DNA from 4 places in the Pseudomonas gorinensis genome. Region 1 is predicted to be linked to each of the others. Evidence: predicted binding sites of a transcription regulator. Region 1 holds the regulator's gene; each other region holds the start of a gene.
What was found. Region 1 encodes FliA, which starts transcription of late flagellar genes. Its sites were predicted from a motif close to CTAAAGTTTNNNNNNNNNNNGCCGNTAA; they were not measured.
Positions count from the first base shown of each region.

Region 2: the regulator FliA is predicted to act here: its motif matches at 2,191-2,218, upstream of AB7933_RS02050 (methyl-accepting chemotaxis protein).
Region 3: the regulator FliA is predicted to act here: its motif matches at 1,958-1,985, upstream of AB7933_RS22575 (methyl-accepting chemotaxis protein).
Region 4: the regulator FliA is predicted to act here: its motif matches at 3,162-3,189, upstream of motA (flagellar motor stator protein MotA).

Region 1 covers NZ_CP167125.1:5,323,975-5,331,576, reverse strand. Annotated here, with positions in the region: gene flhA (flagellar biosynthesis protein FlhA) at 1-1,897, shown strand, start outside; gene flhF (flagellar biosynthesis protein FlhF) at 1,909-3,225, shown strand; gene fleN (flagellar synthesis regulator FleN) at 3,331-4,164, shown strand; gene fliA (RNA polymerase sigma factor FliA) at 4,161-4,901, shown strand; gene AB7933_RS24040 (chemotaxis response regulator CheY) at 5,069-5,443, shown strand; gene AB7933_RS24035 (protein phosphatase CheZ) at 5,462-6,250, shown strand; gene AB7933_RS24030 (chemotaxis protein CheA) at 6,262-7,602, shown strand, end outside.
Region 2 covers NZ_CP167125.1:444,995-452,596, forward strand. Annotated here, with positions in the region: rRNA gene AB7933_RS02035 (23S ribosomal RNA) at 1-1,466, shown strand, start outside; rRNA gene rrf (5S ribosomal RNA) at 1,624-1,739, shown strand; rRNA gene rrf (5S ribosomal RNA) at 1,848-1,963, shown strand; gene AB7933_RS02050 (methyl-accepting chemotaxis protein) at 2,329-4,209, shown strand; gene AB7933_RS02055 (SRPBCC family protein) at 4,249-4,707, opposite strand; gene AB7933_RS02060 (amino acid adenylation domain-containing protein) at 4,727-7,602, opposite strand, start outside.
Region 3 covers NZ_CP167125.1:4,991,906-4,999,507, forward strand. Annotated here, with positions in the region: gene AB7933_RS22555 (sulfite exporter TauE/SafE family protein) at 1-242, shown strand, start outside; gene AB7933_RS22560 (YeeE/YedE family protein) at 313-747, shown strand; gene AB7933_RS22565 (DUF6691 family protein) at 750-1,169, shown strand; gene AB7933_RS22570 (hypothetical protein) at 1,451-1,684, shown strand; gene AB7933_RS22575 (methyl-accepting chemotaxis protein) at 2,028-3,584, shown strand; gene AB7933_RS22580 (SphA family protein) at 3,762-4,754, shown strand; gene AB7933_RS22585 (MFS transporter) at 4,770-5,951, shown strand; gene AB7933_RS22590 (carotenoid oxygenase family protein) at 5,987-7,432, shown strand.
Region 4 covers NZ_CP167125.1:943,291-950,892, reverse strand. Annotated here, with positions in the region: gene rsgA (small ribosomal subunit biogenesis GTPase RsgA) at 1-944, shown strand, start outside; gene motB (flagellar motor protein MotB) at 1,222-2,238, opposite strand; gene motA (flagellar motor stator protein MotA) at 2,242-3,093, opposite strand; gene AB7933_RS04205 (HDOD domain-containing protein) at 3,261-4,796, shown strand; gene AB7933_RS04200 (rhodanese-like domain-containing protein) at 4,854-5,669, shown strand; gene asd (archaetidylserine decarboxylase) at 5,686-6,546, shown strand; gene serB (phosphoserine phosphatase SerB) at 6,688-7,602, opposite strand, start outside.

The DNA of each region.
Region 1 (7,602 bases):
GCTGATTGCGACCCTGCTGCGGCTGGCGCTGAACGTGGCCTCCACGCGGGTGGTGATGCTCCACGGCCAGGACGGCCATGCTGCCGCAGGCAAGGTGATCCAGGCCTTCGGTGAGGTGGTGATCGGCGGTAACTACGTGGTCGGTATCGTGGTGTTCGCGATCCTGATGATCATCAACTTCGTGGTGGTGACCAAGGGTGCCGGGCGGATTTCCGAGGTGAGCGCGCGCTTTACCCTCGACGCCATGCCCGGCAAGCAAATGGCCATTGACGCCGACCTCAACGCTGGCCTGATCGATCAGAACCAGGCCAAGTCGCGCCGCCTGGAAGTGGCCCAGGAAGCCGAGTTCTATGGCTCCATGGACGGCGCCAGTAAGTTTGTACGCGGTGACGCCATCGCGGGCCTGTTGATTCTGTTCATCAACCTGATCGGCGGCATGGCGGTCGGGATCTTCCAGCACGGCATGACCTTCGGCGATGCCGGCAAGGTGTATGCCTTGCTGACCATCGGTGACGGTTTAGTGGCGCAATTGCCATCACTGTTGTTATCTACAGCTGCGGCGATCATGGTGACCCGTGCGTCGGGCTCCGAAGACATGGGCAAGCAGATCAGCCGGCAGATGTTTGCCTCGCCCAAGGCGCTGGCCGTGGCGGCGGGCATCATGGCGATCATGGGGCTCGTGCCCGGCATGCCCCATGTGTCGTTCCTCAGCATGGCGGCCATGGCTGCGGGTGGCGCCTACCTGTTCTGGAAAAAACAGAACACGATCAAGGTGAAGGCCCAGCAAGAGATCGCGCGCCAGCAGGAACTGCTGCCATCCCCGGCCCGTGCCCAGGAAACCAAGGAATTGGGCTGGGACGACGTGACCCCGATCGACATGATCGGCCTGGAAGTCGGCTACCGCCTGATTCCGCTGGTCGACCGCAACCAGGGTGGGCAATTGCTCGCGCGGATCAAGGGGGTGCGCAAGAAGCTGTCCCAGGACCTGGGCTTCCTGATGCCCACCGTACACATCCGCGACAACCTCGACCTGGCCCCCAGCGCCTACCGCCTGACCCTGATGGGCGTGATCCTCGCGGAAGCCGAGATCTACCCCGACCGCGAACTGGCGATCAACCCCGGCCAGGTGTTCGGCACGCTCAACGGCATTACCGCCAAAGATCCGGCTTTTGGCCTGGAAGCGGTGTGGATCGAAATCAGCCAACGCAGCCAGGCGCAGTCGCTGGGTTACACCGTGGTGGACGCCAGCACCGTGGTCGCCACCCACCTCAACCAGATTCTGTACAAGCACTCACACGAGCTGATCGGCCACGAAGAAGTCCAGCAATTGATGGGGTTGCTCAGCAAAGCCTCGCCAAAACTGGCCGAAGAGCTGGTGCCGGGCGTGCTGTCGCTGTCGCAGCTGCTCAAAGTGCTGCAGGCGTTGCTCGCCGAACAGGTGCCGGTACGCGATATTCGCAGCATCGCCGAGGCTATCGCCAACAATGCCGCCAAGAGTCAAGATACTGCCGCGCTGGTGGCTGCGGTGCGTGTCGGATTGTCCCGCGCAATCGTGCAAAGCATTGTGGGGCTTGACTCCGAGCTGCCTGTGATCACCTTGGAACCAAGGTTGGAACAAATATTGCTCAATAGTATTCAGAAGGCCGGACTTGGCCAGGAAGAGGGTGTCCTGCTGGAGCCGAGCATGGCTGAAAAGCTGCAGCGTTCGTTGATCGACGCGGCGCAGCGCCAGGAAATGCAGGGCCAGCCGGTGATTCTGTTGGTAGCAGGCCCGGTCCGAGCGATGTTGTCGCGGTTTGGACGCCTGGCAGTACCGAATTTGCACGTATTGGCTTACCAGGAAATTCCTGACAATAAGCAAGTGACCATCGTCGCGACAGTTGGGCCCAACGGCTGAGGTAGTGGGTTATGCAAGTAAAGCGTTTTTTCGCCGCCGATATGCGTCAGGCCATGAAACTGGTCCGTGATGAGCTGGGCGCCGACGCTGCGATTATCGGTAACCGCCGTATTGCTGGCGGTGTCGAGCTGACGGCTGCCCTGGATTACACCCCTTCGGCGCTGGCCCCGCGCGTGCCGAACATGGAACTCGAAGACGAGCTGCGCAAGACCGCCTCGCGCATTGTGTCGGCCCAGGCTGAGCTGAGCATGCGGGGTGACAGCGATGCCACCACCAATCGCCAGTTGTTCGCCGGCTTGCCGCTGACCGCTGCCGAGCCGCTGGTCGAACCTACGTTCAAAGAACCGCCACGTCCTGCAGCGCCCGCGCCGGCTGCCGCAGTCGACCAGCGCGTGTTCGATTCGATGCGCTTTGAACTCAACGGCCTGCGTGAATTGCTGGAAGTGCAGTTGGGCTCGCTGGCCTGGACCCAGTTGCAAGGCAGCAAACCGCACCAGGCTAACCTCTGGCGTCGCCTGCAACGCATCGGCCTGTCTGGCCCGTTGTCCCGCGACCTGTTGGCGCTGACCACCGAAATCGAAGAACCTCGCCAGGCCTGGCGCATGTTGCTGGCCCACCTGGCGCGGATGATCGCCACCCCGGAAATCGAACCCCTGGAAGAGGGCGGCGTGATCGCCATGGTCGGCCCTGCCGGCATGGGCAAGACCACCACCCTGGCCAAGCTGGCGGCCCGTTATGTGCTCAAATACGGCGCTTCGAATATCGCGCTGGTGAGCATGGACAGCTACCGTATCGGCGCCCAGGAGCAACTCAAGACCCTGGGTCGCATCCTCAATGTGTCGGTGACCCACGTCGACCCGGGCCAGTCGCTGGCCAACGCGCTCGACCCGTTGCTGCGTAAACGCGTGGTGCTGATCGACACCGCGGGGCTGCAAGCCAGCGACCCGGCCTTGCGCCTGCAACTGGAAAGCCTGGCCGGGCGTGGCATCAAGTCTAAAAATTACCTGGTGCTTGCAACCACCAGCCAAAAACAAGTTCTTACCGCTGCGTACCATAGCTACAAGCGCTGCGGGCTGGCCGGCTGCATCCTGACTAAGCTTGATGAAACGGCGAGTCTGGGCGAGGTGTTGAGCCTGGCCATCAGTCATGAACTACCGGTCGCCTACCTGACCGACGGGCCGCGGATCCCGGATGACCTGCATCTGCCGCGCCGTCATCAGTTGGTCAGCCGTGCCGTCAGCGTGCAAATGCAAGAAGAGCCTAGCGAGGAAGCGATGGCCGACATGTTCGCTGACCTCTACCACAACCCGGCAAAACGGGTGGGTTGAGTCAGTATGAACACCGTGAAATGTATCTACATCGATGGTCTGCAAGCGATTCACGCGGCCAAGCCATGTAGCCTGCGTCTAAGCAAGACAAGGTAAAGAAATAAAATGGGCAGCATGCATCCCGTACAGGTGATCGCGGTGACCGGCGGCAAAGGTGGCGTCGGGAAAACTAACGTGTCAGTGAATTTGTCCCTGGCGCTGGCAGAGCTTGGCCGTCGCGTCATGCTGCTGGATGCTGACCTGGGGCTGGCGAATGTCGACGTTCTGCTGGGACTGACGCCCAAACATACCCTCGCCGATGTGATCGAGGGCCGCTGTGAGCTGCGTGATGTGCTGCTCCAGGGCCCCGGTGGGATCCGTATCGTACCGGCCGCCTCGGGCACCCAGAGCATGGTGCACCTGAGCCCGGCGCAGCATGCCGGTCTGATCCAGGCGTTCAGCGATATCGGCGACAACCTCGACGTGCTGGTGATCGACACCGCCGCCGGGATCGGCGAGTCGGTGGTCAGCTTCGTGCGCGCCGCGCAGGAAGTGTTGCTGGTGGTCTGCGATGAACCAACCTCGATCACCGACGCCTATGCCCTGATCAAACTGCTTAACCGCGACTACGGCATGAACCGCTTCCGCGTGCTGGCCAACATGGCCCAAAGCCCGCAGGAAGGCCGCAACCTGTTCGCCAAGTTGACCAAGGTCACGGATCGCTTTCTCGATGTCGCCCTACAATACGTCGGCGCAGTTCCCTATGACGAGTGTGTGCGCAAGGCTGTGCAAAAGCAGCGTGCAGTCTACGAAGCGTTCCCTCGTTCGAAATGCGCCTTGGCGTTCAAGGCTATTGCTCAGAAGGTCGATACTTGGCCGTTGCCCGCTAACCCTCGGGGGCATCTGGAGTTTTTCGTCGAGCGATTGGTGCATCAGACGAGCGCAGGACCCGTGCTATGACAGCGACCGGCTACAACGCCTACAAGAAGTCCGCCCGTGACAGTCAGGGTGAGTTGATCGAGCGTTACGCGCCTTTGGTCAAACGCATCGCCTATCACTTGCTGGCACGCCTCCCCGCCAGTGTCCAGGTCGAAGACCTGATCCAGGCCGGCATGATCGGCCTTCTCGAAGTGTCGACCAAATACGACGCGAGCAAGGGCGCGAGTTTCGAGACGTATGCGGGTATCCGTATCCGTGGCGCGATGCTCGATGAGGTGCGTAAAGGCGATTGGGCGCCGCGTTCGGTACACCGCAATACGCGCATGGTCAGTGACGCAATTCGGTCAATTGAAGCAAAAACCGGTCGCGACGCTAAAGATCATGAAGTTGCGGCCGAACTCCAATTGAGTCTCGACGATTATTACGGGATTTTGAACGATACCTTGGGCAGCCGCCTGTTCAGTTTCGACGACCTGTTGCAGGACGGCGAACACGAAGGGTTGCACGAGGACGGCGCGAGTACGCATATGGAGCCGTCGCGTGACCTGGAGGATGAACGCTTCCAGGGCGCATTGGCCGACGCAATTGCCAATTTGCCGGAGCGTGAGCGACTGGTGTTGGCGCTGTACTACGACGAAGAGCTGAACCTCAAGGAAATCGGTGAGGTCCTGGGGGTCAGCGAATCGCGTGTCAGCCAGCTGCACAGCCAGTGCGCGGCCCGCTTGCGGGGGCGATTGGGAGAGTGGCGCGCGCGCTGACAGGCAGTGTGGGGACACTGCAGACGCAACCGCGAGGGCCTTGGCCGCCGCGGGGGCTAACCGTGGTGCCCTGGGCAGTCCTTTTTGTGTAACGCCTGTTGATTGAAATGGCGCGTCCAGGTGCTGGGCGCGTTTAAGACTGCTTGGAGGTCGAATTGGACAAGAACATGAAAATCCTCATCGTTGATGACTTCTCAACGATGCGGCGGATCATAAAAAACCTGTTGCGTGACCTTGGGTTCACAAACACGGTCGAGGCGGATGACGGCCTTACGGCGATTCCGATCCTCAACAGCGGGAGCATCGACTTTCTGGTAACCGATTGGAACATGCCGGGCATGACGGGTATCGACTTGTTGCGCCACGTGCGTGCCGACGAAAAACTGCGCAGCCTTCCCGTGCTGATGGTGACCGCCGAAGCCAAGCGTGAACAGATCATCGAAGCCGCCCAAGCCGGGGTTAACGGCTATGTGGTCAAACCATTCACTGCGCAGGCCTTGAAAGAGAAGATCGAAAAAATCTTCGAACGCATCCACGGCTAATGCTGCCACGGGGGAGCTATGGAGCAAAAAGAATCATCGCAGGCCGACTTTGAGTCGACCCTGAAAAAACATGCTCACCAGCTGGTCGACAGCCTTGAAAAAGGCCAGTTCGGCGATGCGGTGCAGTTAATCCATCAGCTCAACCAGACCCGTGACCGCGGCCTGTACCAGGAGGTGGGCAAGCTCACACGCGAGCTTCACAGTGCGATCGTCAATTTCCAGATTGACCCGCACATGCCTCAAGCCGAAGAGATTTCGCAGATCACCGACGCCACCGAACGCCTGTCCTATGTGGTCAGGCTGACTGAGGCAGCGGCCAACCGCACCATGGACCTGGTGGAAAACGCCACGCCCCTGGTCAACGGCATGGCCACGGAAGCCCAGGCGCTGAGCGTTGACTGGGGTCGCTTCATGCGCCGTGAAGTCGGCGCAGAAGAGTTTCGTGAGCTGGCCCGTCGGGTCGAAGGGTTCCTGTCACGCAGCGAGCAGGAAAACCGTACGGTTTCCAGCAACCTCAATGACATTCTGCTCGCCCAGGATTACCAGGACCTGACCGGTCAGGTGATCAAGCGTGTGACCCAGTTGGTCACCGAAGTGGAAAGCAACCTGCTCAAATTGGTACTCATGGCCGGCCAGGTCGACCGTTTCGCCGGCATCGAACATGACCGCGAAGCGATCCTCTCTGAAAAAGATCCACAAAAACATCTCGCCAAGGGTGAAGGTCCGCAGATTCATGCCGATAAACGTGAAGACGTTGTGTCAGGTCAGGATGACGTAGATGACCTGTTATCCAGTTTAGGCTTCTAAGGAGCACACCCATGAGCTTCGGCGCCGATGAAGAAATCCTTCAGGATTTCCTTGTAGAGGCCGGCGAAATTTTAGAGCAACTGTCCGAACAACTGGTCGAGCTGGAAAGCCGCCCGGATGATGCGAACCTGCTCAATGCAATTTTTCGCGGTTTTCATACTGTAAAAGGGGGCGCCGGCTTCCTCCAGCTCCATGAGCTGGTGGAGTGCTGCCACATCGCCGAAAACGTGTTCGACATCCTGCGCAAGGGTGAGCGTCACGTTGACTCGGAGTTAATGGATGTAATCCTCGAAGCGTTGGATGCGGTCAACGGCATGTTCAGCGAAGTGCGCGAACGTGCCCCGATCACCGCCGCCACCCCGGAACTGCTGGCCGCCCTGGCGCGCCTGGCAGAACCTGCCGACACCTCGGCCGCGCCCGTGGTGGAAGCGGCGCCGGAGCCGGTGGTCGAAGCCGAAGCGGATGTCACCGACAGCGAGTTCGAGCAGTTGCTCGACTCTCTCAATGCGGTCAAGGCCGAGGCTGAAGCACCGTCGGCCGTACCCGCACCCGCGGCCGCTGCGCCTGCCGAGCCGACCAGCGAAGACATTACCGACGCAGAGTTCGAATCCCTGCTCGACCAGTTGCATGGCAAAGGCCAGTTCGCGGCTGATGCCGTGGCCACTGCGGCTGCCCCGGAAACGCCGGCGGCAACGGCCAGTACCGATATCACCGACGACGAATTCGAAGCGTTGCTCGACCAGTTGCATGGCAAGGGCACCTTTGCCGCCGATGCCTTGCCGGAAGTCGCGGCCACTGGCGCGGCGCCGACGCCAGCTGCACCGGGCGCCGCTGCGGCCCCTGCTGACGACGGCTTGATCTCCGATCACGAATTCGAAGCCCTGCTCGACGAATTGCACGGAAAGGGCAAGTTCACCGAAGTGGCCCCGGCTGCTGCGACGACTGCCACCCCCGTGGCCGCGAAACCGGCACCGGCCAAGGCCGCCGCGCCTGCTGCCGCCAAACCGGCGCCAGCCCCAGCGCCAGCCGCCGCGGCCGCCGCGCGTGCGCCTGCCGCTGCCGTAGCCGACAAGCCTGCCAGTGAAGCCGAAACCACCGTACGGGTCGATACCGCACGACTGGACGACATCATGAACATGGTCGGCGAACTGGTGCTGGTGCGTAACCGTCTGGTGCGCCTGGGCCTGAACAGCGGCGACGAAGCCATGCAAAAGGCTGTGTCGAACCTCGACGTGGTCACGGCTGACTTGCAGACCGCCGTGATGAAGACGCGGATGCAGCCGATCAAGAAAGTCTTCGGCCGCTTCCCACGCCTGGTTCGCGACCTGGCTCGCCAGCTCAAGAAAGAAATC
Region 2 (7,602 bases), 2.2 Mb from region 1:
AGGCCAGCTTGGCGTTGGTTGTCCAAGTTTAAGGTGGTAGGCTGAGATCTTAGGTAAATCCGGGATCTTAAGGCCGAGAGCTGATGACGAGTTGTCTTTTAGATGACGAAGTGGTTGATGCCATGCTTCCAAGAAAAGCTTCTAAGCTTCAGGTAACCAGGAACCGTACCCCAAACCGACACAGGTGGTTGGGTAGAGAATACCAAGGCGCTTGAGAGAACTCGGGTGAAGGAACTAGGCAAAATGGCACCGTAACTTCGGGAGAAGGTGCGCCGGTGAGGGTGAAGGACTTGCTCCGTAAGCCCATGCCGGTCGAAGATACCAGGCCGCTGCGACTGTTTATTAAAAACACAGCACTCTGCAAACACGAAAGTGGACGTATAGGGTGTGACGCCTGCCCGGTGCCGGAAGGTTAATTGATGGGGTTAGCTAACGCGAAGCTCTTGATCGAAGCCCCGGTAAACGGCGGCCGTAACTATAACGGTCCTAAGGTAGCGAAATTCCTTGTCGGGTAAGTTCCGACCTGCACGAATGGCGTAACGATGGCGGCGCTGTCTCCACCCGAGACTCAGTGAAATTGAAATCGCTGTGAAGATGCAGTGTATCCGCGGCTAGACGGAAAGACCCCGTGAACCTTTACTATAGCTTTGCACTGGACTTTGAATTTGCTTGTGTAGGATAGGTGGGAGGCTTTGAAGCGTGGACGCCAGTTCGCGTGGAGCCAACCTTGAAATACCACCCTGGCAACTTTGAGGTTCTAACTCAGGTCCGTTATCCGGATCGAGGACAGTGTATGGTGGGTAGTTTGACTGGGGCGGTCTCCTCCTAAAGAGTAACGGAGGAGTACGAAGGTGCGCTCAGACCGGTCGGAAATCGGTCGTAGAGTATAAAGGCAAAAGCGCGCTTGACTGCGAGACAGACACGTCGAGCAGGTACGAAAGTAGGTCTTAGTGATCCGGTGGTTCTGTATGGAAGGGCCATCGCTCAACGGATAAAAGGTACTCCGGGGATAACAGGCTGATACCGCCCAAGAGTTCATATCGACGGCGGTGTTTGGCACCTCGATGTCGGCTCATCACATCCTGGGGCTGAAGCCGGTCCCAAGGGTATGGCTGTTCGCCATTTAAAGTGGTACGCGAGCTGGGTTTAGAACGTCGTGAGACAGTTCGGTCCCTATCTGCCGTGGACGTTTGAGATTTGAGAGGGGCTGCTCCTAGTACGAGAGGACCGGAGTGGACGAACCTCTGGTGTTCCGGTTGTCACGCCAGTGGCATTGCCGGGTAGCTATGTTCGGAATAGATAACCGCTGAAAGCATCTAAGCGGGAAACTAGCCTCAAGATGAGATCTCACTGGGACCTTGAGTCCCCTGAAGGGCCGTCGAAGACTACGACGTTGATAGGTTGGGTGTGTAAGCGCTGTGAGGCGTTGAGCTAACCAATACTAATTGCCCGTGAGGCTTGACCATATAACACCCAAGCAATTTGCTGACCTGAAAAGGCACCAGATTGCGGTGTGTGAAGACGAAACGAACCGAAAGTTCGAAACGCACAAAACACCGAAAGCTGTCACATACCCAATTTGCTGAAGCGAGGCCAGCTGGCCACGACTCAGTACCCGAATTTCTTGACGACCATAGAGCATTGGAACCACCTGATCCCATCCCGAACTCAGTAGTGAAACGATGCATCGCCGATGGTAGTGTGGGGTTTCCCCATGTGAGAGTAGGTCATCGTCAAGATTAAATTCCAGAACCCCTGTTTGCTGACGCAAACAGGGGTTTTGTTTATGTAGAAGTCCACGAATTTCATCAGTACGTTGCTAAACGACGGACTGGTACACAGAATTTCTTGACGACCATAGAGCATTGGAACCACCTGATCCCATCCCGAACTCAGTAGTGAAACGATGCATCGCCGATGGTAGTGTGGGGTTTCCCCATGTGAGAGTAGGTCATCGTCAAGATTGAATTCCGAAACCCCTGTTTGCTTGCGCAGACAGGGGTTTTGTCGTTTATGGGGAAAATAATAGGCCCGTACCGAGAGCATCCCCTGCATCCGCGGCCAAGCTAATTCGTTGTAGTGGTGGGCTTCGCGCAAGCGTTCATATTGCGAATGTGGTTCGCAACAACGGGCTAGCTGGCTACCACTGGTCGGTTTCACACTCAAAAAGAGGAAGTTTCGCACAAAGGCTTAAGATTTCACTCCATTTGGCCGAAAGCCTGACGAGCCATGCGTGCACCGAAATAGAGCGAACCGAGAGTCCGCCTATACCGTACATGGAATGTTCCACTCGGCACGCCCACCCTTTTGGCAAAAGAAGTCGATGAAATGAATCTTAAGTTCAGTCATAAAATTCTGTTGGCCGCGTCAGGCGTCGTGGTTCTGGCCTTCGCGTTATTCACGCTCTACAACGACTACCTGCAGCGCAGCACCATCAAGCAAAACCTGGAATCGTCCATCCAGCAATCCGGTGAACTTACCGCCAGCAGTGTGCAGAACTGGCTGAGTGGGCGAATACTCGTACTCGAAAACCTGGCGCAAAACATTGCCCATCAAGGCAGTGGTGCGGACCTCCCGGGTTTGGTCGACCAACCTGCGCTCACTGCAAACTTCCAGTTCACTTATGTCGGTCAGACCAACGGCGTGTTCACACAGCGCCCGGACGCGAAAATGCCCGATGGTTACGACCCGCGCCAGCGGCCTTGGTACAAACAAGCCGTGGCTGCCGATAAGACCATGCTGACCCCTCCCTACATGGCGGCGGTGGGTGGGCAGATCGTGACCATCGCCATGCCGGTGAAAAAGAACGGTGAACTGCTGGGCGTGGTCGGCGGTGACCTGAGCCTGCAAACCCTGGTCAAGATTATCAACTCGGTGGACTTTGGCGGTATCGGCCATGCGTTCCTGGTCAGCGGCGACGGCCAGGTCATCGTCAGTCCCGACCAGGACCAAGTGATGAAGAACCTCAAGGACATCTACCCTGGCACCGGCGTACGTATCGAAAAGACCAGTCAGGACGTGGTACTCAATGGGCAGGATCGCATTTTGGCGTTCACCCCTATCGGCGGCTTGCCAGGCGCAGACTGGTACATTGGCCTGTCGATCGATAAGGACAAGGCCTACGCCCCGTTGGGTAAATTCCGTACATCAGCGTTGATTGCCATGCTGATTGCGGTGGTGGCGATCGCGGTGCTCTTGAGCCTGCTGATCCAAGTCTTGCTGCGGCCCCTGACTACCATGGGTGTTGCCATGCAGGATATCGCCCAGGGCGAAGGCGACCTGACCCGTCGGCTGGACGTCACCAGCAAGGACGAGTTTGGCGAGGTAGGCAGTGCATTCAACCAATTCGTCGAGCGTATCCATGCCTCCATCTCCGAAGTGTCTTCGGCGACGCGCCAGGTGCATGACCTGTCCCAGCGTGTGATGGCGTCCTCCAACGCCTCGATCATCGGCTCCGACGAGCAGAGTGCGCGGACCAACAGCGTCGCTGCCGCCATTAACGAGCTGGGGGCCGCCACCCAGGAAATCGCACGTAACGCCGCCGATGCTTCGCAGCACGCCAGCGGTGCCAGCGAGCAGGCTGACGATGGGCGCAAAGTAGTGGAGCAAACCATCCTGGCGATGTCGGAACTGTCGCAAAAAATTAGCCAGTCCTGCACCCAGATCGAAACCCTGAACGCGAGCACCGACAACATCGGCCACATTCTCGATGTGATCAAAGGCATCTCCCAACAGACCAATCTGCTCGCGCTCAACGCTGCGATCGAAGCGGCGCGTGCCGGGGAAGCCGGTCGTGGATTTGCCGTGGTTGCCGATGAGGTGCGCAACCTGGCCCACCGCACCCAGGAGTCCGCGGAGGAGATCCACAAAATGATCACTTCGTTGCAAGTGGGCTCGCGTGAGGCGGTGACCACCATGAACGCCAGCCAGACCTCCAGCGAAGAGAGTGTCGAAGTGGCTAACCAGGCGGGTGAGCGCCTGATCAGCGTGACGCAGCGCATCGTTGAAATCGACGGCATGAACCAATCGGTCGCCGCCGCCACCGAAGAGCAGACCGCTGTTGTGGAAACCCTCAACGTCGACATCAATCAGATCAATCTGCTGAACCAACAAGGCGTGGCCAATCTCAACGAAACGTTGAAGGATTGCGATGCACTGTCCCAGCAGGCCAGCCGCTTGAAGCAATTGGTCGACAGCTTCAAGATCTGACCTTGATGGCATCGGAGCGAGGCTTCTCGCTCCTATTGCTTAGCCGAGCATCCGGCGCACGTTCTCCAGTGCGCTGTCGGCGAACCCTTGGATAAACCCTTCAAACTCAGCCTGCGGCATCTCGATGGGTTCGCCAATCAGGGTCCAGGTCGCCCGTGCGCTTCCGGCGCCAAGGGCCTCCACGCTCATCGCTGCCCACAAATGGGCCACGCCGAGGGTGTTGTAGATCGTGGTCCAGGTCATGCACATGGCCTTATCGTCATGGCTATTGAGTTGCTCTACGACGCAGTGGCCATCGTGAAAATACTTCGTGCGCAAAGCACCCACGCCAACACCGGTCATCTCGATGTGCGACAGGGCAGGAATGAAGGCATCAAAGCCTGCAAAGTGACCCACCAGGTCCCACAGGCGAGCCGCCTCGCAGTTGACGATGACAGACGCCACCACCGGTGTGCCTTGGGGGTTGCGGATCAATGTATCGGGTTGCAGCGGTTTCATGAGGGGGTCCTGAAGCAGTTCAGAGAAAGCCGATGGCCTTGAGGTAGTCACAGCCCTTGCGCAGCAGCGCCGAGTTCTTGTCGGGATACTGCGTGCCCATTTTCTCTATGCCCGCACGGGCGTTGTCATGACGGATCATTGAGGTATCGCCGATGTCTTCATCCAGCCCCTCCAGGTAAAAGCCCAGCACGCCAAATAACGCGTTTTCAGGGCCCACCGTTCGCAGCGCACGCTGCCAGTGCGCAACGCTGACACGCTCAAACCGGTAGCCCACCTGGCTGAACACATCGAGGTAATGATCCCAGCTCAATGGCTGAGGGTTGTGCAGGTTGAATACGTTAAGCCCGGCATCAAAACGGCCGCAGTGGAATGCGAGAAATTGGGCGAAAAAGTCCACGGGCATCAGGTCGAAGTTCACCTCCAGGCGTGGGACCAGCCCCAGTTGCAACGACCCCTTGAGCATCAGCATCAAGCGATTTTTCTGTGGCTGGCAAACACCGTTGCGGCTGTTGAAACTGATATTTCCCGGACGATGAATGTTGACCCAGGCACCTTGTGTCGTCGCGTGCGCCAATAGCCGCTCGGCGACCCATTTGGACAAGTTATAGCCATTCTTGAGGTAGATCGGCGGGGTCGCCGCGGCTGGCGTTTCGAGCACATGCCCACGGGCGTCGATACTGCTGCATGCCGACAGTGTCGAGATGAAATTGAGGACCTTCTTGCAGCGGGTCTCACACAGGCGCAGGCACTCCAGCACTGGCTCGACGTTGTGTTTTGCCAGCGAGGCATAATCCATCACGTGATTGACCTGCGCCGCGTTGTGCACCAGAGCGCCATAGTCCCGGGCCAGAGACTCATACACCTCACCCGTCAGGCCCAGGCGAGGCCGACTGATGTCTGCGGCGTACACCTGTACTCGGCTCAGGTCCAAATGTTCCAGGCGATACTCACTCAACGCCTGGGCGAACCGCGTCGCTGCCGGTTGGCCTGGCAGTTCACGCACCAGGCAGGCGACCTCTGTTGCACCGCCAGCCAGCAGGGCCTCGACGATATGCACGCCGATAAAGCTGTTGGCGCCTGTAACGATCACTTTGCGCGGATCACCCACGCGTTCATCGGACAGCACCTCGATCATCGGGTCTCGCAACGCATCCCGGACCGCCTGGCCGCACGGGGCATCCGGTAGCACAGCGTCCTCCATCAGCAGTGCGAGGGTGCGAATCGTCGGCATTTCAAAGAAGCGATTCAAGGGCAGGCTGCGGCCGAGTTGCTCACGCATCCGCAGCAGCAGCGTCGATAACAGGATGGAATGGCCACCCAGGTTGAAGAAGCTGTCATCCATCGAGAACGCCTCCACGGGTAACCGCAACAGTTCACTCCATAGTTCCGCCAGCTGCATTTGCAAGGGCGTCTGCGCTGCCTGGCCCTTGGTATTCGACGCAGGTTGAACGGGCAACGCCAGCAACGCCTGGCGATCGATTTTGCCGTTGCTGGAGTACGGCAGGTTGGGTAACTCGGTCCACACGTCGGGTTGCAGGTAATCCGGCAACCACTGTTGTGCATGCTGCTTCAGGTCGGCCATCGTGGCGCCCGGCTCCGGCTGAGCGACAATGCTGCGGATCCTGCGCTCACCATCAATCACCACCGCCACCTGGCGGAACAGTCGGCTGTTACGCAGGCACTCCTCGATTTCCTGGGGCTCGACCCGCACCCCGCGGATCTTCACCTGTGCATCTCGTCGCCCGCCCAGCTCGATACCGTCGGCGGTCCACTTTGCAAGATCGCCACTTCGGTAGGCCCGCAGGGTTTGCCCACTCGGCAACGCCAGCTCGACGAAAGGATCGTCATGCGTCTGCGTTGCGTCCAGGTACCCCAGGCCGACCCCGGGGCCGACGATGTACAGTTCGCCCATCACCTGCTCGTCCACGGGTTGCAGGTGCTCGTCGAGGATCAGCACTTGGCTGTTGGCGATCGGGCGGCCCAGGTTGCGGTTGCCATCGGCGGGTTGCAAGGTTCGATGGGTGACCAGCACAGTGGCTTCGGTCGGTCCGTAGAGGTTATGCAACTGGCACTGCCCGGCCAATTGTTCGATCACATACGGCTCGCAGGCATCACCGCCAGTGAGCAGGTGCGAAAGGCCCAACGGTCGCGCCAATGGCAGAATGCTGAGCAGTGCCGGCGGCAGGAACGCATGACTGATCCGCTCTTGGCGGATCAGCTCCACCAGTTGTTGTGGATCGCGCCGCTGTGCCTCGCTGGGAACGAACAACTGCGCACCGGCGATCAGGCCGGGGAAAATGTCCATCAGCGACGCATCGAAATTCAACGAGGCAAATTGCAGTACGCGACTTTGTTCGCTCAACTCCATGCAGCTGCCAAACCAGGCGGTGAAGTGGGCGAGGTTACCTTGGCTGAGCAGTACACCCTTGGGCCGGCCGGTGGTGCCCGAGGTGAAGAGCACCATGCACGGGGCATGGATGTCGGGATGCCGGACACCCAAGGGGTGGGAGGTATCTGGCTGGCTGACGGTGCTCACGTCCAGTGCCACGAAGCGCTCCCGCAGCGGATGCTGGCCGTCGTCCAGTAATACCTGGGCGCCAGCACTTTCCAGCATGGCTTGCTGGCGTTGCGGTGGATGGTCCGATGTGAGCGGCAGGTACACCGCGCCACAGCCCAGCACGGCAAGAATACTGGCATACAGCGCGGTGGATTTTTCCAGGCAAACGCCAACTACCGCTGGCGCCGCACGGCTCTCCAGCAGTGGGCCAAGCTGTTGCTGGATGGCTGACGCTCGAACCTGTAACTGCCGGTAAGTCACCACGTTGCCCGCAATGTTCAGGGCGGGCCGCTCGGCAAAGGCGAGAAGGCTGGCCCGCAACCGCTCGATCATCGGCA
Region 3 (7,602 bases), 330 kb from region 1:
CGGTGCTGGCAACGTCCCTGGCGGTGATAGCGCTGGTGTCCATTTCCGGCGTTGCGGCCAGTTCGGCGGCCGGGCATTTGCAGTGGGCAATTGCGCTGCCGTTCTCTCTGGGCGCATTGTCTGGCATGGCCGGCGGACGCCTGATCGCGGCTCGGTTGGCGGGGCCCCACCTGCAACGAGGGTTTGCCGCCGTGTCGATGCTGGTGGCGGTGGCCCTGCTGGTCAAGGCGATTAATACATGAACCTGAACGAGCGACTTTCAGGCGCGCCTGAACCGCGCCAGTCCCCCAAGATGTGCACAGGAGAAACCCCATGACTGTCGACTGGCTCAACTTCACCCCCTGGTCGTCCCTGGCAGGCGGCGCATTGATTGGCCTGGCGGCCAGCCTGTTCGCCGTCGGCAACGGCCGCATCGCCGGCATCAGCGGCCTGATCGGCAGCCTGCTGCAGCGCGGTGGCGAAGGCGTAAGTGAAAAAGCGCTGTTTCTGCTGGGCCTGCTGGTCGCGCCGCTGCTATGGGGCTTGTTTGCCGCGCTGCCGGCGATTGAGTTCCAGAGCGGCGGGCTCGGGCTGATCGTCGCCGGTGTGCTGGTGGGGGTTGGTACGCGGTATGGCTCAGGTTGCACCAGTGGCCATGGGGTGTGTGGCTTATCACGCCTTTCGCCGCGCTCAATGGTCGCCACGGTTTGTTTCATGGCCAGCGGATTCCTGACGGTGTTTGTGCTGCGTCATCTACTGGGGGTTTGAACATGCTCAAAGTCACGGCATTCATCGCCGGCCTGCTGTTCGGTCTGGGCCTGCTGCTGGCCGGCATGGCCAACCCGAGCAAAGTGCTCGCGTTCCTGGATTTGGCTGGGGCCTGGGACCCGTCCCTGGCGCTGGTCATGGGCGGCGCCATTGCCGTCGCGATTGGCCCGCTGACCTGGGCACGCCGACACGCCCGTTCGCTCCTGGGCGCGCCCATGCAATTCCCTGCCAAGCGTGAGTTGGACCGGCGCCTGATCGGCGGCAGCCTGTTATTTGGCATCGGTTGGGGGATCGCCGGAATTTGTCCTGGGCCGGCCGTGGCCATCCTGCTGACCGGGCATTGGCAAGCGTTGGTGTTCATGGTGGCCATGCTGAGTGGCATGTTGTTATTTACGGCCCTGGAAAACCGCCACGGTCGTTGATTGCGTTTGCACTCTCAACAACAATAGCGTTGCAGCCGATCATTCAAGAGCGTTTATTTAAGGCTCAACTTATCGGCTGAATCGAATCATCGGTTTAATGCAACAAATAATGATTATCACCACAACGATATTATCCAGCGGATGAATACCCGCACCTAAAAAATTCAACTATGAGTGCCCGACTTGTTAGCCATTCGTCGAATATGGCCCTTTGCGAGCAGCGTTTTATAGTGGGCAGCACAAACCCCCACCCTGATTAAAATTGTTGCCTGGTACTTTTAATGCCCCTCAAACAATCCACACCCAATACCCTTCCCATTAATGAGGAGTTCTTGCAATTAATGCAGGCGACGCTGAACGCCCAAACCAGTTGGATGACAACCGTAAACCATTTAGAAGAGGCCTGCGATGAGGTCTGGCTCGCCCGCATGTGGGAGGTCGAGAACCTTGAAAATCACTACAGGGCTTGCCAGGACCAGCTGTTTTCCTACCTGAAAAAAGCCATCAACCATTAAATTCATGATGACGATCGTGGCCCTTTCGGGAAGTTGTCGCTCTCTATTCGGGCTCACCAGAACCTGGCCTTCCTGAATATTCGACTAAAGCACAAGATCACACTATGAGCCTTCTGAAAACGCACTTGGTTAATTGGCCAATCTTTCCACCCCCCCGAAAAACAAGGTGCTTTAACCTTTCAGTGGCACTACCGCCCTTCATTCCACCTCTCGATATTTTTTCATGCAGTGCTCAAAACCAGCCGGAGTAATAGTGTGGCCGTCACACTCACGCTAAAGCATTACGATTCAAGGTCGACACTCAGAACTCACTTATCAACCTGCGTTACTATCGGGAGTCCATATGTTCGGCTGGATCAGCAATATCCGAGTCAGTGCTAAATTAAGTTGGGGGTTCGGTCTGGTACTGGGGCTTGCGTTGTTACTGGCCGCGACCGGCTGGTACGCCGTGGTGACGTTGACCGACCGCGGGCTGAAAGTTGAAAAAATTGCGCAGGTCAGCGATTACACCAAGGACTTGCGAATCATTCGTCTACGCATCGGTACGAACGCGCAGCCGAATGCCTATCAACCGTTGCAGCAAACCCTGGATCAGCTCGCAGCCCACCTGCACAGTATTCGGGCACTGTTCATTGACCCACTGGATGCCGACCTGATCCAACAGCAGGAAAATGCGGTCACCGCGTACGGAGGGCTGCTGCACGACCTGTCCACCCCCGGCATTGACCAGGCGTCGTTATTTAAACGAATGGGCCAGTTGGGTGACCTGCTGCTCGATACCACGCAAAAACTCATTCAATCGCAAAATGCCAAACGCGATGCCGACGCCGCTTCCACCAAGACCCTGCTGGGGCTCGTCGCGGCCTTGGCGCTGTTGCTGGGCGCCCTCGCTGCGTGGGTCATCACCCGTCAAATCGTGAACCCACTGCAACACACGCTCCGGGCGGTGAACCGCATTGCCCAGGGTGATTTGACCGAGCATCTGCAGGTCAACCGGCGTGACGAACTGGGCCAGCTGCAATCAGGCCTCCAGCAGATGATGCTCAACCTCCACGAACTGATCGACGGCATTCGCTCCGGTGTTATCCAGGTGGCCAGCGCGGCCGAGCAGCTGTCGGCGGTCACCGAGCACACCAATTCCGGCATCAGCAACCAGAAAGCCGAAACGGATCATGTGGCCACGGCAATGAACGAGATGACCGCCACCGTGCACAACGTCGCACGCAATGCCGAAGAAGCTTCTGCGGCGGCATCCATAGCCGATCAGCAGGCCAGCGAAGGGGAACGGATCGTGGGCGAAGCCATCGCGCAAATCCAGCGATTGGCGGCAGAACTCAACCAGTCGGCGGACGCGGTGCGCCATCTCCAGGAACAAAGCGACAAAATCGGCGGCGTACTGGATGTGATCAAGGCCGTGGCCCAGCAAACCAACCTGCTGGCGCTGAACGCGGCCATCGAAGCGGCCCGCGCCGGAGAGGCTGGTCGCGGGTTTGCGGTGGTCGCGGACGAGGTCCGCAACCTCGCCCTGCGCACCCAGCGCTCCACCGAAGAAATTGAAACCCTGGTCGCCGGCGTCCAAAGCGGCACCCACGCCGTGGCCTCCGGCATGGAAAGCAGCCTGCTGCTGAGTGAAAGCAGCGTGGAATGCACCCATCGAGCGGTCAATGCGCTGGAGAACATCACGGGCAAGGTCTCGATCATTCAGTCAATGAACCAGCAGATTGCCACGGCAGCCGAACAGCAGAGCGCTGTCACCGAGGAGATCAATCGCAGCGTGATCAACGTCCGCGACATTTCCGAGCAGACGGCCAACACCTGCGAAGAAACCGCAGCGTCGAGTAACGAGCTGGCGCGGCTGGGGCATGAACTGGAAAGGTTGGTGGAGCGCTTCAAGGTCTAGGGGCGCGAGGGGTGGGCTGATTGCACAAACTTGCCGCTCAAGCGCCTAACGCCGGCAACATGACGCTCTCAGTCAACTCTGACCGCTGTGTACAAGTAACGCAAAAGCTCAGGAATTAGAGTTGAAGCGCCAGGGGAAGCTACCCCAGCTCACAACTCCAATAATAGAGCGACGTCAATGAGACTGACACCATCCTTGCCAGCGTGCCTGGCTCTGAGCTTCGTATCACTTGCCACCTATGCTGCCGAGGGCCCTCCTCCGCCCTCCGTCAGCCAACCCAGCGGTATCAACCTGGGCGGCACCAGCTTCTACGACGGGTTCGCCGGGCCACCCGGGCTGACGCATCAGACCTATCTGAAATTCAGTACGGCCAGCAGCATTCGTGACAATGGCGGCAAGGACAACCGCAACTTCGATAACCCGAAGATCAATGTCATCAGCTTGATCAACCAATTCAGCTATTACTCACCCGACACCATCGGCGGTGGCGCGCACCTGGGTTGGAGCCTGTTGGTACCCGTGATCTCACTGGACGGCGACTTTGGCGACAACGGCGCCAAACTCAAGGACAACGGCGTTGGCCTGGGCGACGTCACGGTCGGCCCGCAGATCCAGTTCGATCCGATCGTCAATGCCGAAGGCCGGCCGGTGTTTGTGCAGCGCGTGGCCTTCGATACGATCCTGCCCACCGGCAAGTACGACAAACACAAGGACTTGAATACCGGCTCCAACTACTTCTCCTTCAACCCCTACTGGGCCGCGACCTTGATGCCGGCACCGCGCTGGGAAGTGAGCTGGCGCCTGAATTACCTGTACAACTTCAAGAACGACGATCCAGCCAGCAGCTCGGCGCAGTTCTTTGAAGGGCGACCGGTGCGCGACACCCAAGCAGGGCAATCGGCCTGGGCCAACTTTACGGCCTCGTACGAGGTGTTCCCGAAGGTCTCGGTCGGGATCAACGGCTATTACTTCCGGCAGATTTCGGATGACCAGGTCAACGGCGACCGCTTGAGTAATTCCCGCGAGAAAGTCCTCGGCATTGGCCCTGGCCTGTTCTGGAAGATCACTGAGGACAAGGCGTTCTGGCTCAATACCTATAAAGAAACCGGCGTAGAGAACCGCAGCAAAACCGATTACGCCGTGCAAGTTCGCTACGTCCATAAGTTCTGACTGAGGTGATGTGTGATGAATGCGCTCGACTCCATCGACAGCAAGCAATCACTGGGCGTTATCTGCCTGATGATGGTCATTTCCCTGGGAACGCTGCAGATCCAGCCGATTCTGGGCGGCGCGTTGATTGATCAACTGGGTGTGCCGCTCAATGCCATCGGCACGATTTTCGCCGCCGAGCTGATCGCGATGGCCATCGCCTGCGGCGCCTGTGCGCTGTTGATGGCGCGTGTCGACCGCCGCCGCTTTGCCCTGGTAGCGTTGTTGATCCTGGCCGCTGGCAACCTGGTCAGCACCCAGCTTCACAGCCAGGCATGGCTGGTGGTCTTCAGAATCATCTGCGGCGCCAGCGGTGGCGCGGTCATGGCGGTGGTATATGCGACCGCGGCACTGCGCAGGTCCAAAGATGCGACCTTTGCGGTGATCAATATCGGCAACCTGTTATGGGGCATGCTGCTGGTCACCTCCATGCCCCTGCTGTTGCGGGGGTTTGGCGTACAGGGTGCCTTTTGCCTGCTGGCCATCACCAGCCTGCTCGCCGCACTGGGTTGCTGGAGAATACCCAGGCACTACCCGGACGCCCAACGCATCGCCCATGGCGCAGCCCGGCCGTTCGGGCTGACGTCGATGCTGCTGATCGCGCTGTTTGCGCTACTGTTCTTCGGGCACTCCGCCCTGTGGGTGTATCAGGAACGCATCGGCAAAAGCCTGGGCCTGGAGCCCCAGCAGATCGGCGCCATCCTCGGTGGCAGCATCCTGGCGGGCGCCCTCGGTGCCGGCCTTTCCGGGCTGATCGGGCGGCGTCTGGGGCTGTTGTTCCCGCAACTGTTGAGCTTCGGCACTGCGTTACTGGCCACCCTGATCATGGTCTACGGCGACAGCACCGTGGCATTCGCCACCACGGCTTGCCTGATTCATATGGTGTGGTTTTTCAGCTTGCCGTACCTGCTGTCCATGGCCGCCGAACTCGACCCCTCCGGTCGATTGGCCGGCCTTGGCAACGCAGCGATTTTCGTCGGTCAGGGCCTTGGCCCCTTTGGCGCCGCGCTGGTAGTCGGCGAAGGGCACTTTCGCGCGGTGGGTTGGCTCGCCGCCTGCGCTTATATGCTGGCCTTGATCATCTCGTGCCTGGTGGTGGCCCGTTTCCGTCGAGGCGTGAAGCCTTGTGGGCAAGCCCTGGCAACCCAATCCGCCTGAACGACGTCAACCAAACCGCTCAATGAGATCACGCAATGAATACGCCATTCCCCAATACCCCCGAATTTTCCGGGGCGCTGTATGCACCCAGCCGCGTCGAGGGCGAGGTGTACGACCTTGAAGTCGAAGGCACCCTTCCCGAGTCGATCCGTGGCACTTTTTATCAGGTGTCGCCGGACCCGCAGTACCCGCCGATGCTCGGCAGCGATATTTTCTTCAACGGCGACGCCCTGGTCAGCGGTTTTTACTTTGAAGGCGGCAAGGTCTCGCTGCGTCGACGCTATGTGCTGACCGATCGCCTGGTCGCTCAACGCCGTGAAGGGCGTTCGCTCAACGGCGTGTACCGCAACGTCTACACCAACGACCCGCTCGCGGCCAAAAACAACACCACCGCCAACACCTCGGTGATCCCGCACAACAACGTCCTGCTGGCGCTCAAGGAAGATGCCATGCCCTGGGCCCTGGACCCACAGACGCTGGAAACCCTCGGCGAGTGGAATTTCGACGGGCAGATCAACTCTGCAACGTTCACTGCCCACCCCAAGCTCGACCCCGTCACCGGCAACCTGCTGGCCTTCAGCTACGAAGCCAAAGGCGACGGCACACCCGACATGGCCTATTTCGAGATTTCGCCGCAGGGAAAACTGCTGCATGAAATCTGGTTCCAGGCCCCCTATGCAGCGATGGTCCACGACTTCGCGGTCACCGAACATTATGTGGTGTTCCCGCTGATCCCGCTGACGGTAGACGTCGAGCGCATGAAAAATGGCGGCCAGCATTTCCAGTGGCAACCCGAGCTGCCCCAGCTGTTTGCCGTGCTGCCCCGCCATGGGCATGCGCGGGACGTGCGCTGGTTCAAAGGGCCCAAGGACGGCTTCCAGGGCCACACCCTGAATGCGTTCGACGAAGGCGGCAAAGTCTATCTGGACATGCCGGTCACCGGCGGCAACATCTTTTACTTCTTCCCCCAGGCGGACGGTTTTGTACCGCCACCGGAAACCCTGGCCGCCAGCCTGATGCGCTGGGTGTTCGACCTCAACAGTGCGCAAGATGAACTGCAACCCCAGGCGCTGACCGACTACCCCTGCGAGTTTCCCCGCTGTGATGACCGCTACATCGGGCGCAAATATGAACATGGATTCCTGCTCGCCTTCGATCCAGAGCGCCCCTACAACCCGTCGAACGGGCCGATGCCGTTCCAGTTCTTTAACCTGCTGGCTCACCTCAACCTCACCACCGGTGTCACCGATGCCTGGTTTCCCGGTGACAGCGGCTGCTTCCAGGAACCCATTTTCATTCCACGCTCCGCTGACGCCGCGGAAGGCGATGGCTACGTGGTGTGCCTGCTCAACCTGATTGCCGAAGGCCGCAGCGAACTGGTGGTGCTGGACGCCTCCGCCATGGCCGCCGGCCCCATCGCACGCATCAAAATCCCGTTCCGCCTGCGCATGTCACTGCATGGCTGCTGGGCACCGCGCTAAATCGTCCCAGCGTTCCCCCTTCCGCGCGTCACGCCCGTGGCCATCCACTTGCTGGAATGGCACGGGCTGCCTGGCATTGCCGGCCTCGATCCGATGATCGAACAGAAAAATCGCATTTATTTCATATTGCAGGATTTATGCATAAATCCCACTTTACAGGATAAATGTTC
Region 4 (7,602 bases), 2.7 Mb from region 1:
CCTCCGCCGTGGAAGCGCTCGAGGGCGGCGACCTGGGCCCCGAACAAACCGGCCTGGTGATCGCACACTTTGGTGTGCAGGTCGAAGTCGAGGCGCTGGAGGGCGAATTCGCAGGTTCGGTTTCCCGTTGCCACCTGCGCGCCAACCTGCCGGCACTGGTCACTGGCGACAAAGTGGTCTGGCGTGCCGGCAACCAGGGTATCGGCGTGATCGTCGCCCAGTTGCCACGTACCACCGAATTGCGTCGCCCCGACAGCCGTGGCCAGCTCAAGCCGGTAGCGGCCAACGTCGACATGATCGTGATCGTGTTCGCGCCGCTGCCCGAGCCTCATGCCAACCTGATCGACCGCTACCTGGTGGCGGCCGAACATGCCGGCATTCGTCCGTTGCTGCTGCTGAACAAATTCGACCTGATCGACGAGCAGAACGCTCCGGCGCTCAATGCGTTGCTGGCGGTCTACCGCACCCTGGGTTACCCGGTGCTGGAAGTCTCGGCGCATCACGGCAACGGCATGGAACAGCTGCAACAGCAGCTGAATGGGCGTATCAGCGTGTTTGTCGGCCAGTCCGGCGTGGGCAAGTCGTCGCTGGTCAACAGCCTGTTACCGGAAGTCGACACCCGTGTCGGCCCGCTGTCGGAACTGTCCGGCCAGGGCACCCACACCACCACCACCGCGCGATTGTTCCACTTCCCCGGCGGCGGTGAGCTGATCGACTCCCCAGGTATTCGAGAATTCGGCCTCGGCCACGTCAGCCGCAGCGATGTAGAAGCCGGCTTTATCGAATTCAACGACCTGATCGGCACTTGCCGCTTCCGCGATTGCAAACACGACCGCGAGCCCGGTTGCGCCTTGCTCAAGGCGCTGGAGGATGGCCGCGTGCAGCAGCAGCGGATGAACAGCTATCGGTCGATTATTGCGAGCTTGCCCGAAAGCAGTTACTAGACCACCCCACGCAATATCTGGCGAGCAAGCCTGTCGTGGCGAGCGGGCTTGCCCCGCGTTGGGTTGCGAAGCGGCCCCAATCAATCGGAATGCGGAGTATCAGGCACTCCTCTGCGGCGGGTTCTGGGGCTGCTTCGCAGCCCAACGCGGGGCAAGCCCGCTCGCCACAGTTACAGTGTTCCGCCTTAACTGACAGGCATCAGGGCACGCCCGCATCCCACAACAAGCCCGCACCCTCCCCCACAACAGGCTCGCTCACCACAAACATCCGGTGTGACTACGAGCCCGTCGCAGGCACCGTAGGATCCTTCACCCCGCCGTCATCAAACAAGTTCAGCTTCTGCCGCAGCTCATGCGCCGGCAATGGCTCCTGCCCAGGCGCAATCGCATTCGGATCGGCGGGAGTTTCACCTGGCGCGCCTGCGCCGGATGTCGGCGGCGGCGGTGGCTGATCGCCTTCAATCGCTCGCTGGGCCTTTTTAGTCAGCACAACGATATCGATGCGACGGTTGATCGGGTTGAACGGGTCTTTCGGATCAAACAATTGGGAAGAGGCAAAGCCGACCACTCGTGCCACTTGCGCGTCCGGGTAGCTGCCGGCCACCAGTGCACGGCGAGCAGCGTTGGCACGGTTGGCCGAAAGCTCCCAGTTGCCGAAGTCGCCCTGCCCCGCATACGGCTTGGCATCGGTGTGGCCGCTGATACTGATCTTGTTCGGCACGGCCTTGATGGTGTCGGCCATGGCCAGCAGGATATCTTCGAAATACGGCTTCAAGCGCGCGCTGCCGGAGTCGAACATCGGCCGGTTCGCGGCGTCAGTGATCTGGATACGCAAGCCTTCCGGGGTAATCTCGAAGGAAATCTGATCCTTGAACTTCAGCAGTTGAGGGTTTTCCTCGACCTTGGTCTGCAATTCCTGCAGCAGCAATTCAAGGCGTTCCTGCTCGACCTGCTCAGCCATGCTCTCGACGGTATCGCGCTCGATCGGAATTTTTTCCTGGGGCGCCTCGGTCTTGACCTCCGGGTTGATGGTGCGCTCAGGCGCCAACTGCGGCGAACCGCCAAGGTCGATTACAAAGGGGGTGCCACTTTCCGAGAAGCCAATCGGGTCCTTGAAGTAACCGGCGATGGCGATCTTCTGCTCGGGCGTGGCCGTGGACATCAGCCACAGCACCAGGAAGAACGCCATCATCGCCGTCGCGAAGTCGGCGAAGGCGATTTTCCAGGCGCCACCATGGTGCCCCGCGGCGAAGCGCTTGACGCGCTTGATGATTATCGGCTGGTTGTTTTCCATGGCTTAGCGACCGCGAACCGCTTGTTCCAACTCGGCAAAACTTGGGCGATGTTTCGGGTACAGCACCTTGCGACCGAATTCCACCGCCAGCGAAGGCGGCATGCCCGATGCCGAAGCGACCAGGCTGGCCTTGATCGCTTCATACAGATTGATTTCTTCCTTGGCATCGTGGGCCAGGGAGGTGGCGAGCGGGCCGAAGAAACCATAGGCCGCAAGAATACCGAAGAAGGTACCCACGAGGGCCGCACCTACGTGCATACCGATAGCTTTCTGGTCGCCCTCGCCGAGGGACGCCATGGTCACCACGATACCCAGTACCGCCGCGACGATACCGAAACCAGGCATACCGTCGGCAACACCGGTCACCGCGTGGGAAGGATGCTCCAGCTCTTCCTTGAGGCTGAACAGCTCCATGTCGAACAGGCCTTCCAGCTCATGGGGCGCCATGTTGCCCGAGGACATGATGCGCAGGTAGTCGCAGATATACGCGGTCATGCGCTCATCTTTGAGCACGGCCGGGTACTTGGCGAAAATCGGGCTGGCCGCGGCATCTTCGATGTCGCCTTCGATGGCCATCATGCCTTCACGGCGGCTCTTGTTGAGGATCTCGTAGATCAGCCCCAGCACTTCCAGGTAGAAGGTGTGGGAAAAGCGCGAGCTGAACATGCCCAGCGACTTCTTGATCACATGCATGGTCATGTAGCCGGGGTTGGCCTGCAAGAATGCGCCGAACGCCGCACCACCAATAATCAGCACTTCAAAGGGCTGGATCAACGCAGCGATCTTACCGTGGGACAGGACGTACCCACCGAGCACGCTTGCGATGACGACGATGATGCCGATTATTTTAGCCATAGGGGATGTGTACTTGCGCCGTGAGGTTCATGGACATATTTGGAGGAACTGCAAAACTCTTGTTCTACTTATCGGCAAAACTGCGCCAGACTATAGGCCGTTAAGGCGAAAAGCCAGTTCGGCCCGCTCTGGGCGTGTTGACCGCAAGTGATGATCGCGCCCCAATCATGGCTAATGAAACGACCGTACCCACTGTAAAACCCACCACCCTCGCTGCTTGGATCAAGCGTCTGGACGAAGTGCGGCTGCCCGTTCCCCAGGCGAACCACGAGCGCGTGTGCAAAGCCATCCGCGACAGCCGCAGTTCGTTGCGAGATATTGCCGAACTGATGCAAGACAGCCCCGCGCTGGTGCTCAGCGTGATGCGCGAAGCCAACAGCCACACCCATGGCAGCCTGGCGGAACCGGCGGAAAACCTCGAAGTGGCGCTCAACCGCCTCGGCCTCAAACGCGCCGAAGAGTTGCTCGCGCGCCTGCCTTCAGTGCCTGCCAATGAGATTCCCGTCGCCTTGCGCCAACTGCTGCTGGTGAGCCAACACGCTTCCCAGCAGGCCAACGGCCTGTTCGCCAGCCGCCTGGCGCGGCTGTGGCAAGACATTCACTGGGGCAGCTTGCTGTTTCTATCGCCGCTGTGGCCGATGGCGGTTGCCTACCCCAAGCTCTTGGAAGAGTGGGAACTGCGAGTTATCCACAAAAGCCAGTCGGCACGTCAGGTCGAACAGGAGTTATTTGGCGTCCGCCTGCTGGACCTGTGCCTCGGCCTGACTGAAACCTGGCACCTGCCCATCTGGGTGTCCCAGGGTTATAACCTGCTGCTGAAGGAACAACGCCTGCTGGTCAAGGCATTGCACATCGCCCGGGAAGATGACCCGCTGCGCCATCAGCAATTGCTCGATGCCGACCCCAGCCTGCGCCGCTGGTTGAACCAACCCGCCAATACCGTGCTGCTGGCCAACGGTCTGGCGATGTCGGCGCAAGAGTCATGGACCTGCCCGCACACCAAACGCTGGCAGTACCTCACGGCCCTGTACCTGCAACAGCCATTGAGCGAAGTACAGCAACAGTCCCACCAGCAAGCCGTCACCAGCGCCCGTACGACGTTGATGCCCGACCTTTGGCACCCGGCGCTGTCGCTGATCTGGCCATGGAATGTGCAGAAGATCCATCGCGGCCTGCTGCCCGCGCCGCCACCTACCGCAGAGTCCCTGGCCATCTGGCGCAAGCGTTGCACGGAGTTGCTGGTGGAGCCGAGCCGCTTTGCCAATGCCATGCACTTGACCACGTGCGCCAAGGAAGCGCTGGTCGCCAGTGGCATGCAACGAGTGTTGCTGTTTATGGCGGATCGCGCCCTGAGCACCTTGCGCGTGCATCAGGCCGATGGCCTGCCGAAGGACGCCGCGAACCTGAGCCTGGATGTGGTCCACAGCACGCTGCTGCAACGCATGCTGGAAAAATCCGCCCAGGTGCGCCTGACGCCCGACAACCACGCACAGTTCTCGGCCCTGTTGCCGCCGATCCTGCGTCGCCTGTTCACCGGGGAACACCTGTTGCTGCGTTCGCTGAGCTGCAATGGCCGCGTGGTGATGTTGATGGTGGCCGACCAGGGCGGCGGGCCATTTTCGGAAACCACCGTGCAGGCCTTCGGCAAAACCGCCCAGTGCATCGAGAAAGCCCTGCACAGCTTTACCAACCGCAGCGCCTGATGCTTGCGCTACAATCGCGGTCCTTTATCGCCAACATTTGTGCCCAGGAGACCTCACATGCCTGACTTCTCTGGCTTGCCGCTGGTGATCGAATCCAGCGACCTGCTCGGTCGCCTTGATGCCGAACACCTGATTCTGGTGGATCTCACCAGTGCCGCCCGCTACGCCGAAGGGCATATCCCCGGCGCGCATTTCGTTGACCCCAAGCGCACCCAACTGGGCCAGCCGCCGGCACCCGGCCTGCTGCCCAACAAAGCCGACCTGGAAAAACTGTTCGGCGAACTGGGCCACACCCCGGACGCAACCTACGTGGTCTACGACGACGAAGGCGGTGGCTGGGCTGGCCGTTTTATCTGGATGCTCGACGTGATCGGCCATCAGAAATACCACTACCTCGATGGCGGCCTGCTGGCCTGGCTGGCTGAGCAGCACCCAGTGTCCACCGACGTACCCGCCCCCGTCGGTGGCCCCGTCAGCCTCACGCTGCACGAGGGCCCCACCGCAACCCGCGAATACCTGCAAAGCCGCCTCGGCGCGGCGGACCTGGGTATCTGGGACGCACGCGGCCCGCTGGAGTATTCCGGCGAGAAAGTCCTCGCCGCCAAGGGGGGCCACATCCCCGGCGCTGTGAACTTCGAATGGACCGCCGGCATGGACAAGGCACGCAACCTGCGCATCCGCCGCGACATGCCGCAGATCCTCGAAAGCCTCGGGCTGACCCCCGATAAAGAAATCATCACCCACTGCCAGACTCACCACCGCTCTGGCTTCACCTACCTGGTGGCCAAGGCGCTCGGTTATCCGCGAGTCAAAGGTTATGCCGGTTCCTGGGGCGAATGGGGCAACCACCCCGACACCCCCGTTGAGATTTAAGGTTTAAGGACAGTTAATGAAAAAGCAGTTGTTTATCCTCAGCCAGTACTTGCTGCCGCATCACCTGCTGTCGCGGCTGGCCGGCTGCATTGCCGAGTGCCGCGTACGCTGGTTCAAGAATGCCTTCACCACGTGGTTTGCCAAGCGCTATCAAGTGGACATGTCCCAAGCCCTGGTGGAAGACGTGACCGCCTACGAGCACTTCAACGCCTTCTTCACCCGCGCCTTGAAAGACGGCGCGCGCCCACTGGACCCGACCCCTGGCGCCGTACTGAGCCCGGCTGATGGTGCGGTCAGCCAGCTCGGCCCGATCGAGCATGGCCGTATATTCCAGGCCAAGGGCCACAGCTTCAGCGTGCTGGAGTTGCTGGGCGGCGATGCTGCCGTGGCAGCGCCTTTCATGGGCGGCGATTTTGCCACCATCTACCTGTCGCCGAAGGACTACCACCGCGTGCATATGCCGCTGGCCGGTACCCTGCGCGAAATGGTCTACGTGCCTGGGCGGATTTTCTCGGTCAACCAGACCACCGCCGAAAACGTGCCGGAACTGTTTGCCCGTAACGAGCGTGTGGTCTGCCTGTTTGACACCGAACGCGGCCCGATGGCCGTGGTGTTGGTCGGCGCGATGATCGTCGCCTCGATTGAAACCGTGTGGGCCGGGCTGGTCACGCCGCCCAAGCGCGAGCTGAAAACCTTCCGCTATGACGAAGCGGCACGCGCGCCGATTCACCTGGAGAAGGGTGCGGAGCTGGGTCGCTTCAAGTTGGGCTCCACCGCGATCGTGCTGTTCGGGCCTGATCAGGTGAAGTGGGCTGAGGAACTGGTGGCCGGTTCGCCGGTGCAGATGGGCCAGGGCATCGCACTGCCGAAAGCCTGATTCAAAACCTGCAGAGATCCAATGTGGAAGGGGGCTTGCCCCCGGTAGCGGTAGTCCAGCCACAGGTATATTGGCTGTTCCACCGTCATCGGGGGCAAGCCCCCTCCCACATGTTGACTGTATTCCTACAGTGACTTCGGATTAGAGCTGACCGTCGCGGTCGCGAAAGCCCAGCAGATACAGCACACCATCCAGCCCCAAGGTCGAAATCGCCTGCTTGGCCGATTGCTTGACCAAGGGTTTGGCACGGAACGCCACACCCAAACCGGCAATTGCCAGCATCGGCAGGTCATTCGCACCGTCGCCCACCGCAATGGTCTGCTCCAGACGCAAACCTTCCTTGTGGGCCAGCTCCTTCAGCAGGTCGGCCTTGCGCTGTGCGTCGACAATCGGCTCCACCGCCACGCCAGTCACCTTGCCGTCGACCACTTCCAGTTCGTTGGCGAACACATAGTCGATGCCCAACTTGGCCTGCAATTGCTTGGCGAAGTAGGTAAAGCCACCGGACAGGATCGCGGTCTTGTAACCCAGGCGCTTGAGCTCGGCGAACAGGCTTTCGGCACCTTCGGTCAGGCGCAGGGAAGCGCCGATGGAGTCCAGCACGCTCACATCCAGCCCCTTGAGCAACGCCAGGCGCTCCTTGAAGCTGGCGCGGAAGTCCAGCTCACCGGCCATCGCGCGTTCGGTGATTTCAGAAACTTGCTCACCCACACCGGCTGCCTTGGCCAGTTCGTCGATGACTTCGGCTTCGATCAGCGTCGAGTCCATGTCGAACACCGCCAGGCGGCGGTTGCGGCGGAACAGCGAGTCCTCCTGGAAGGCGATGTCGACGTTCAGCTCCTGGGCCACGCTGAGGAATTCAGCGCGCAGGGCCTGCGGGTCTGCCGGTTCGCCGCGCACGGAAAACTCGATGCAGCCCTTGCCCTTGTCGGCCGGGGTGTCCAGTGGCATACGACCTGACAGACGGTCGATATGGTCGATGTTCAACCCAAACTGCGCGGTGATCGAGCTGACGCGCTGCAACTGCTCGGCGGTCACTTTGCGGGTCAACAAGGT